Regions from separate parts of the Stenotrophomonas sp. YJH_SMC_127 genome, predicted to be linked through region 4. Evidence: predicted binding sites of a transcription regulator. Region 4 holds the regulator's gene; each other region holds the start of a gene.
What was found. The regulator FliA, encoded in region 4, starts transcription of late flagellar genes. The targets are predictions, from matches to a motif close to TAAAGTTTNNCNNNCNNNGGCCGATAA.
Positions count from the first base shown of each region.

Region 1: AC5QAB_RS09715 (methyl-accepting chemotaxis protein) is a predicted target of FliA. The motif match lies at 926-952, and genes of this name have one in related genera.
Region 2: AC5QAB_RS20225 (methyl-accepting chemotaxis protein) is a predicted target of FliA. The motif match lies at 1,023-1,049, and genes of this name have one in related genera.
Region 3: AC5QAB_RS21015 (chemotaxis protein CheW) is a predicted target of FliA. The motif match lies at 1,273-1,299, and genes of this name have one in related genera.

Region 1 covers NZ_JCAFVO010000003.1:299,188-301,386, forward strand. The annotation lists gene AC5QAB_RS09715 (methyl-accepting chemotaxis protein) at 1-894, opposite strand, end outside; gene AC5QAB_RS09720 (barstar family protein) at 2,064-2,199, shown strand, end outside.
Region 2 covers NZ_JCAFVO010000014.1:28,648-30,846, reverse strand. The annotation lists gene AC5QAB_RS20225 (methyl-accepting chemotaxis protein) at 1-994, opposite strand, end outside; gene AC5QAB_RS20220 (arylamine N-acetyltransferase) at 1,198-2,037, shown strand; gene AC5QAB_RS20215 (VOC family protein) at 2,103-2,199, opposite strand, start outside.
Region 3 covers NZ_JCAFVO010000022.1:1,950-4,148, reverse strand. The annotation lists partial or broken gene AC5QAB_RS21025 (methyl-accepting chemotaxis protein) at 1-224, shown strand, start outside; gene AC5QAB_RS21020 (flagellar brake protein) at 385-1,158, shown strand; gene AC5QAB_RS21015 (chemotaxis protein CheW) at 1,342-1,833, shown strand; gene AC5QAB_RS21010 (hypothetical protein) at 1,969-2,199, shown strand, end outside.
Region 4 covers NZ_JCAFVO010000016.1:27,983-30,181, reverse strand. The annotation lists gene AC5QAB_RS20710 (protein phosphatase CheZ) at 1-557, opposite strand, end outside; gene cheY (chemotaxis response regulator CheY) at 557-949, opposite strand; gene AC5QAB_RS20700 (RNA polymerase sigma factor FliA) at 1,007-1,753, opposite strand; gene AC5QAB_RS20695 (MinD/ParA family ATP-binding protein) at 1,750-2,199, opposite strand, start outside.

The DNA of each region.
Region 1 (2,199 bases), on a different contig from region 4:
GTTGGTCTCGTGCACCATGCGCCCGTAGTCACCAGGGAAGGCACTCTCGTCCATGCGATAGCTGAGGCTGCCCGCATCGTGCTGGCGGGCCAACTCGCCCTGCGCCGCCATCACCGACTGCAACTGCGCCTGCATGCGCTGCATCGACCTGAGCAGCTGCGTGACCTCATCGTTGCCGGAGGCGTCAATGCTGTTGTCCAGCCGCCCATTGGCGATGCCGTCGGCCAGCTTCACCGCGCCTTCCAGCGGGCGGGTCAGGCTGCGGGTGATGGCCCACGCGGCCAGCGAGCCCAGTACCAGGCTCAACGCGCCGAACACGATCGACAGCGTGCCGGTCCAGGATTCGGTTGAACGGTATTCCTCGCGGCTGCGCTCGGTCAGTGTCTCCTGATGCCGCAGCAGGGTCGAGATCGCTTCGTTCCACGCGGTTGCCAGCCCCTGCTCGGCAAGCAGTTCCTTGGCCGCGCCGTCGAAATCCCCGGCCTTCATGCGCTCGTGAAGATGCCGGGTGGAGGCGTCGGTGGCCTTGCGTGCCGCGTCGATTTTCGCCACCAGGGTATCGCCGGTCGCGTCGCGCGGAATCCTGATGTACCTGGCCCAGATACCGTCGTAGGTCTGCGACAGCTCCTGCGCCTTCTGATAATCCCTGTCAAAATCCTCGCCGCGCTTGATCACCATCAGGCGGCGGTGCATCAACACCGCGTTGTTGGTATCCAGCATGTCGTTCAACAGCCGCATCTTCACCATGTTGACGTCCACCACTTTCTCGAACTGGGCGGACTTCAGGTGATTTCCGTACAGCGCCAGGCCAACGATGGCCACGATGAACAGCAGCAGCAATCCAAACCCGGCACCCAGCCGGGATCCCACTCGGAGGTTGCGTAAGGCGAGCATCTCAATTCCCTTGATCATGGCCGTACGATCGATGGCGGCGCAGCACAGGGAAACTTTATGGGTCGATATTATTGTATCGATCCAAATCTATGGAACTGTGCAGACAGGTGTGAAGGAAACACTTAATGGAGGTGGTTATTCCTGCCGGGCATATCAATGCACGAGCACATCAATCGCAGTCATCACGCAGCGCTTGCGAGTCGTGACCGCAGAAACCGTCACTTGATGGACGGAGGGGGAGGATGAAGCCCATCGATCCCGGCACCCTCCTGTCCAGAGGAACAACGCGCTGCTTCGCGACTACCGTCAGGGCTGCAATCTGGCATCTGCCATCGCAGGGCCCCGACCCTTGAGTATTTCAACCCTGATGAAGGGGTCCAGACCCCATTGCAATCGACTGCCACTGATCTCCCACTTATTGACCTTCAAGTCAATAAAACTGCAGTCATTGAGATTTTCGTCGCTCTGGAAGTGGGAGACGGGAAGGTCACCCCATGCTGCACTGACCCACGCGCTGCGCTGAGGCAATACGGTCGAGGAGTGCATGGAAACTGCGTACTTTCTACTCATGCCTGTCCACGGAAATTGACTCCCAGGACCGCGCGACGGAAATTTCCTCAAGATACCGCTCAAGGTCTCTGAACGGAGAGACCCCTATAGCAGCGAAGGAGAACCACACGGCATCGCACTCGTCGCAGACAAATATCTGAACGCCGCGCTCCTTTACTTGAGCTTTCAACACCTCACCCTGCTCACAACGGGGACAGATCAAACTACCCCCACCGCACCGGAGATGCAGATACAAACTTACTGACCATCCCAGGAACAATTTCCCAGACCTTTCTTGCCGATGATACAGGAGGAGAATCTATTTCCATCACCCAGCCAGTCATCATTGACAGTGGAAGTTGAACGCGCCCGAGGGGGTCCTGCTGCCGATGGCACCAATCAATGAAGAAGAAGACTTCGGGCGAACTCTCTACCAGCTGATGGCCCTGCTATTGGCGATGGGTCACCTCGTTTTCTTCCCTGCAAACCGGCGCGCGCCACGACGGGAGTGCCGAGCACTTTGACTCAGCAAAGTAGTTTGCCAAACCCCAGCATGGGTCCGCAAAGCATCCGGCGCTCAGCCATGTCCAACGCACAGGGAACAACGCTACAGTCGACATATGACGCTCATCCTGCAGATCGAAGGCTGTGCCATTCACGACATCCCCAGCCTGTACGCGGAGATCAACCGCGTGTTCATGGCCGGCGAGGACTGGCAGCTCGGGCCAAGCCTGGACGCCCTGGATGATCTGCTGC
Region 2 (2,199 bases), on a different contig from region 4:
GGCGCACCGCACGCAGCACCAGCACCAGGCTGGTGATCAACACACCGGCGACCAGCAGCAGGGTCACCGCGAACAGCACGCTCATGGTGCGTGCGCCGGCCTGCTGGCGCGCCTGTGCCTTGGCCAGCGCCGCCACCTGGGCCTGCTGGAAGGCGGCCAGCGCCGGCGCCACGCCGGCGGCGGTATCCAGCAGCGATTGCGCCTCTACATCCAGGCCCACGCGGGCGGCGGTATAGCCCAGCAATGCGGCCTGATAGGCCTCCATGCCGTTACGAAGGGCATCCTGCGCATCGGTCGGCAGGCCCACCAGTGCGAGATCGAACGGCAGCTTTTCTTCGCTCGCACGGTCGGCATGGGTGGAGTCGCCATCGAGCAGCAGCAGTGCCTCCTGTCGGCGCATCTTCTGCAGGGACAACGCCAACGAAGGCCGCTGCAACGCATCCACCTGCGCCTGCAGGGCGTCGGCGGCCTGCTGCAATTGCGCGGCGAGGCCGGCATCGCCACGACCCATCTCATCGACGCGTTCGAACAGGGCGGCCACACCCTGCGAGAACGCGCCGGCGGCTTCGGTCAGTGCCTGCAGCGCCTCGCGCCGGCCGGGATCCATCGGCATCGCGCGCAGCGCCTGAAGATCGGCCTGGAGCGCCTTCTGCGTCGCCAGCAGCTGCGCGCGGTCGGCATCGTCGAAACTACGTGCATACTGGGTCTGCAGACGACGCGCCTCGGCCACCTGCGTGGCCACGCTCGCGGCCAGATCGCTGCCGTGCTGGTAGCTGGCCTGGCTGCGCGCCGCCTGCGTGCTGGCATGGCCGGTCCAGGCGTAGACGGCGGCGATCGCGATCAGGCCCAGCCCACAGACCCACAGGGTCGCCTTGAGCTTGCTGGCCACACTGAGCCGATGCGGCTGCAGCCACAGCAGCAGGCCGGGGGACGCCGAGCGCAGTGCGGCAAGCCGCATGCGCAGGGACCGGAGGTGGGGGACGACGGCCGACATGACAGGCTCCAGGCGGAAGGACGCACCTGTATCGGCGGGAAATGGCGCAACTTTAGGGCGCTCCTGGTTCACTCCCACCGATTGCTGGCGGACGCGGCCTTTGTACCCGGCACAGGCGACGGGGGGATGACACCCGCGCAATGCTTGACCTCAACCCCGGTTGGGAGAGCACAGTAGATCTCCCTCCCCCGCCCGGCGCGCGCATGACGACGCTCGATGTCCCCCGCTACCTGCAACGCCTGAAGCTGGATGCACCGCCACCGCTGACGCTGGCGGGCCTGACCCTGCTGCAGCAGCGCCACAACGCACTGCTTCCGTTCGAAACCCTCAGCTGCCTGCTGCGCGATGCAGTACCGATCGACCTGGACAGCGTGCAGCGCAAGCTGCTCGACGACCGTCGTGGCGGCTACTGCTTCGAACTCAACGGCGGCCTGCTGGCACTGCTGCAGGCGCTGGGCTTCGATGCACAGCCGTTGAGCGCGCGCGTGCTGCTGGCCGCCCAGGACGGCGAACTGACCGCACGCACCCACCTGCTGCTGCGCGTGCAGGTGGACGGCGATGACTGGCTGGTGGATGCCGGTTTCGGCAGCCTGACCCCGACCGTGCCGCTGCGGCTGCATGATCCGCAGCCGCAGGCCACGCCCCACGAGCGCTTCCTGTTGCAGCGCCTGCCCGGCGAGGGGGATTTCGTGCTGTCCGCCGAGTCCGGCGATGGCTGGCGGGCAATGTATCGCTTCGACCTGCACGCGCCGGCACCGATCGACAACGTCGTGGGCAACTGGTACGTGTGCACCCATCCCGATTCCAGTTTCCCCGGCCAGCTGCGCGCATCCCTGACCGGGCCGGACTGGCGACGCACCATCGGCAGTGGCAACTACACCGAGTACCGTCCCGGCCAGGCACCGGACAAGCGTCCGCTGCGCGATGTGGGCGACGTGCGCGGGGTGTTGCAGCAGCGCTTCGGCATGCAGCTGCCGGACGACCCACGGCTGGACCCGGCGATCAACGACTGGCTGCAGCGCTCGCGCGCGGCCACGGTGTAGAGCCGGGCCGATGCTCGGATGAGCGTTGGCGGCTGGGTCAACAGCAGCCGAGCATGGGCTCGGCCCTACAGAATCACGCGCGCCTGCAGCGCAATGCGATTGCCTTCGCTGTCGGCGATCTCGGCCACGCGCCAGTCACCGGCATCGGCCGGGCCGAAGCGC
Region 3 (2,199 bases), on a different contig from region 4:
CGCGCGCGATGGAAGACCAGGCCGTGCAGCTGGGTGAAGCCGTGGCCCGCTTCCGGCTGGCATCGCAGGGCACGATGGCCATCCCGGCACGCCCGCTGGCCGCACCGGTACCGCGACAGCTCGCAGCCGCCGCGCCTGCGGCAAAGCCGGCCCCGGCACGTGCGCTGCGCACGGCAACGGCCCAGCCGGCGCTGGCCGCGGACGGCGACTGGCAGGAATTCTGACAGAACCACGGGGTCAGATCCCTTTCCTGCGGGAAAGGGATCTGACCCCTTACGCGTGGAAAGTGATGCAAATCCCACTTCATAATCCGGTGCAGAGGCCGATATCCCCATCGAGCCTCGCGCCAATGCGTGCTGGCGCCCGCCCCTGACCGTAGATTCCATGTCCGACGGCAACGACACTGCAGTGCATGATGTCCACGCGGCTGATGCCGCGGACGAACGATTCCTGGTCCGCAACCCGCGCCAGCTGCGCCAGCTGCTGCGCTCGCTGATCGACCAGCGATCGCTGATCAATGCCCATATCGACGGCCGCGACCGTTCCTTCCCGACCGCCCTGCTCGACCTCGACGAGGACGAAGACACGCTGCTGCTCGATGGCAGCCCGCAGGAGGCGTCCAACCGCGCCGCCGAACAGGCCGATCACCTGCTGTGCTTCGCCCAGCTCGAACGCGTGCTGGTACGGTTCCGGCTGCACGAACTGCAGCGCGTGGACAACGACGGCCATGTGGCCTTCCGTGCGCCGCTGCCTGACGAACTGGTGCACCTGCAGCGCCGCGAGCTGTACCGGCTGGAGACGCCGGTCACCGACTCGCCCCACCTGCTGCTGCCGCCTGGCGAAGCGCGGGCCGAAGCGCTGTCGATGCGGGTGGTGGACATCAGCGGTGGCGGCCTGGCCGTGGTGGTGCCCAATGACTGCGCGGTGTTTGGTCTGCAGAGGCGCTATCCGGCGCAGCTGTCGCTGCCGGACGGCCCCGACCTGGATATCGAACTGGTGGTCTGCAACCTGCTGCCGCAGCGTCAGCCCAATGGCATCGAGGTCAAGCGCGTGGGGATGCGCTTTGAATGTCTGCCACGCGGCGCCGACAGCGCCATCCAGCGCTACATCTTCCGCATCGACCGCCAGCGCAAGGCCCGCCGCAACGGCGAGCTCTGAGGCCGTCCGACCGGTAGTGCCGGCCGCCGGCCGGCAACCCTGGAACGCGTGCCGGGGTCAGATCCCTTTTCCCTGAAAAGGGATCTGACCCCATCCACGGCACTGCCCGGCACCTAAAGTCCCCCCCGGCGGGGCCGATATCGAGCCTGACACCGGGACTTCCGGCAGAACCAGGACCCCTCGATGAACGACAAGACCAGCTCCGCCGCCAGCGCCGGTGGCGAATTCCTCAGCTTCACCCTTGGTGACGAGCACTATGGCGTGGACATCCTCAAGGTGCAGGAAATCCGCGGCTACGACGCCGTCACCCGCGTGCCGGACGCCCCGGACTACATCAAGGGCGTGATCAACCTGCGCGGCACCATCGTCCCGGTCATCGACCTGCGCCTGAAGCTGCGCCTGGACAACGCCCGCTACGATGCCTTCACCGTGATGATCGTGCTGAACGTGGAAGACCGCGTGGTCGGCATCGTCGTCGACAGCGTCTCCGACGTGATCCCCCTGTCGGCCGAGCAGATCCGCCCGACCCCGGAATTCGGCGCGGCCGTCGACACCCGTTTCATCTCCGGCATCGGTACCCACGACGATCGCATGCTGATCCTGCTGGACATCGAGACCCTGCTCGACAGCGCCGACATGGGCCAGGCCAACCTCGCCGAAGACGTCGCTGCCTGAGCAAACGGAACTGCTTCACGTTCCAGTCACAAAACCCTTCAGTTCCCTTCGGCGGTGCCGATAGGGGGACAGAAGCCGGTCGCGCAGGAGCGCACAGGACCGGCCCGATCGTTACCATCCCCGGAGATACCCTCGATGAAGTCCCTGTTTGCGTTCGTCTCGGCCGCTGTCCTGGCCACCACCGCCGCCTCCGCTTTCGCCCAGTCGGCCGACATGATCCCGCCGGAAATGGCGCCGCGTTCGGTCGGCAAGGACGGCATGGTCTGTGGCAAGGTCGAAAAGGCCCGTTACGCAGAAGGCTCCGAAGGCCAGCCGACCTTCCTGTACATGGGCGGCGCCTTCCCGCGCCACACCTTCTCGGCACGT
Region 4 (2,199 bases):
GCGTGGCGGTCCAGTCCCTTCAGTGCCGGCCCGGCCAGTTCCGGGTCGGTGCGATGCTGTTCCGGCGGCAGGCCGAGCGCGCCGAAGCCTTCATGCACGCGGCGGACGATGCCGACCACGCGACGGATGATCTGCCCGGTCAGGTCCTGGTAGCTCTGGGTCAGGGCGATCTCGGTCAGGTTGTGGCGGATGCGCTCGAGCTGCGCGTCCTGGCCTGGCTGCAGGCCTTCGGCGCGCAGCTGCTCGGTCAGACTGCGGCATTCCTCGGCCAGGTCCAGGGTGCGGTGGGTGGCCTGTTCGGTCATCGCCACCACGTGGTCCAGGCGTGCGCACGCATCGTCCAGTTCGCCGGCCTCGCTGGGCACGGTCGGCAGTTCGCCCAGGGCCTGCCCCAGCTCGCGGGCCAGCCGCGAGAGGCCGCTCATCATCGGCTGCGTGCGCAGCGCGACCAGTCCGTCGATGCGTTGCCGCCAGGCGGCTTCGTCACCGGACTCCAGGGCATCCAGGGCTTCCTGCAGGCGCAGGGCGAGGGCGTTCTTGTCGACCGTGGTATCCATCAGGCGCTGGCCGCCAGGCGTTCGAAGATCTTGCCCAGCTTCTCTTCCAGCGTCTGCGCGGTGAAGGGCTTGATGATGTAGCCGTTCACGCCGTTCTGGGCCGCTTCGATGATCTGCTCGCGCTTGGCTTCGGCGGTGACCATCAGCACTGGCAGGGTCTTCAGCTTGGCGTCGGCACGGATCGCCTTGAGCAGTTCGATGCCGGTCATCACCGGCATGTTCCAGTCGGTGACCACGAAATCGAAGGGCTGGCTCTGCAGCAGCGACAGTGCGGCATGCCCGTCCTCGGCTTCGGCGGTGTTGGTGAAGCCCAGATCGCCCAGCAGGTTCTTGACGATTCGACGCATGGTCGAGAAGTCGTCGACGATGAGGATGCGCATGTTCTTGTTCAAAGCAGAGTTCCTTTGTTGTTCATTCCGGGCGGCCGGGGGCAGTCGCCTCGGGGATGTTCATTCTTCCAGGCCGGCGTCGACGGCCTCGAAAATCTTCAGGCGGCCGCGCAGGCGCAGCACGGCCTGGCCATGGATCTGGCAGACCCGCGACTCGCTCACGCCGAGCACCGCGCCGATCTCCTTCAGGTTCAGCTCCTGCTCGTAGTAGAGCGAGAGCACCAGCTGTTCGCGCTCGGGCAGGTGGCCGATGGCCTTGCCCAGCTCGCGACCGAACTCGCCGCGCTCCAGCACCTGCTGCGGGGTCGGGCCGCCCTGGGCGACGGTATCCAGTTCGCCCTGGTCTTCGATGCGCGACTCCAGGCTCAGCACCTGGCCACGTGCGGCGTCTTCCATCAGGCGCAGGTACTCGGGCAGCGGCATCTCCATCGCGGCGGCCACTTCGGTGGCGCTGGCGGCACGGCCCGTGCTCTGTTCCAGGCGGCGGATGGTGGCGGCGGCATCACGGGCACGGCGGTGCACCGAGCGCGGCACCCAGTCGCCACGGCGGATCTCGTCGATCATCGAGCCGCGGATGCGGATCGAGGCATAGGTCTCGAACGAGGCGCCCTGGTCGGCGTCGTAGCTGCGCGAGGCTTCGATCAGGCCCATCATGCCGGCCTGGATCAGATCATCGACTTCGACGCTGGCCGGCAGGCGCGCGGCCAGGTGGTGGGCGATGCGTCGCACCAGGTCCGAATGCTGGGCGATGACCTCGTTGGCCGCCGAGCGCTGGACTTCCCTGTACTGGTGGGCTGCGCCTTTCATGCGGCCACCCCACGCTGCTTGAGGATGCGTTCGAGGAAGAACTCGACGCCACCGCGCGGTTCGGTCGGTGCCTGCCAGCGCGCGGTGCGGCGTGCGATCTCGGTGATCGCCAGCGCCGACGGGCTGGATGGATAGGCCTTCACCACCGGCTGCTGGCGCTGCACCGACAGGCGCAGCCAGTCATCCTGCGGCACGCAGCCCAGGTAGTTCAGCGAGACATCGGCGAGGAACTTCTCGCAGACGCGGGTCAGCTTCTCGTACAGCACGCGGCCCTCGTTCGGGTCGCGCACCATGTTGGCCACCACCTGGACGCGGTCCACGCCGCGCTCGCGCGACAGCACCTTGATCAGTGCGTAGGCGTCGGTGATCGAGGCCGGTTCGTCACAGACCACCACCACGGTGTCCTGCGCGGCCTGGCAGAAGGTCAGCACGCCGTCGGTGATGCC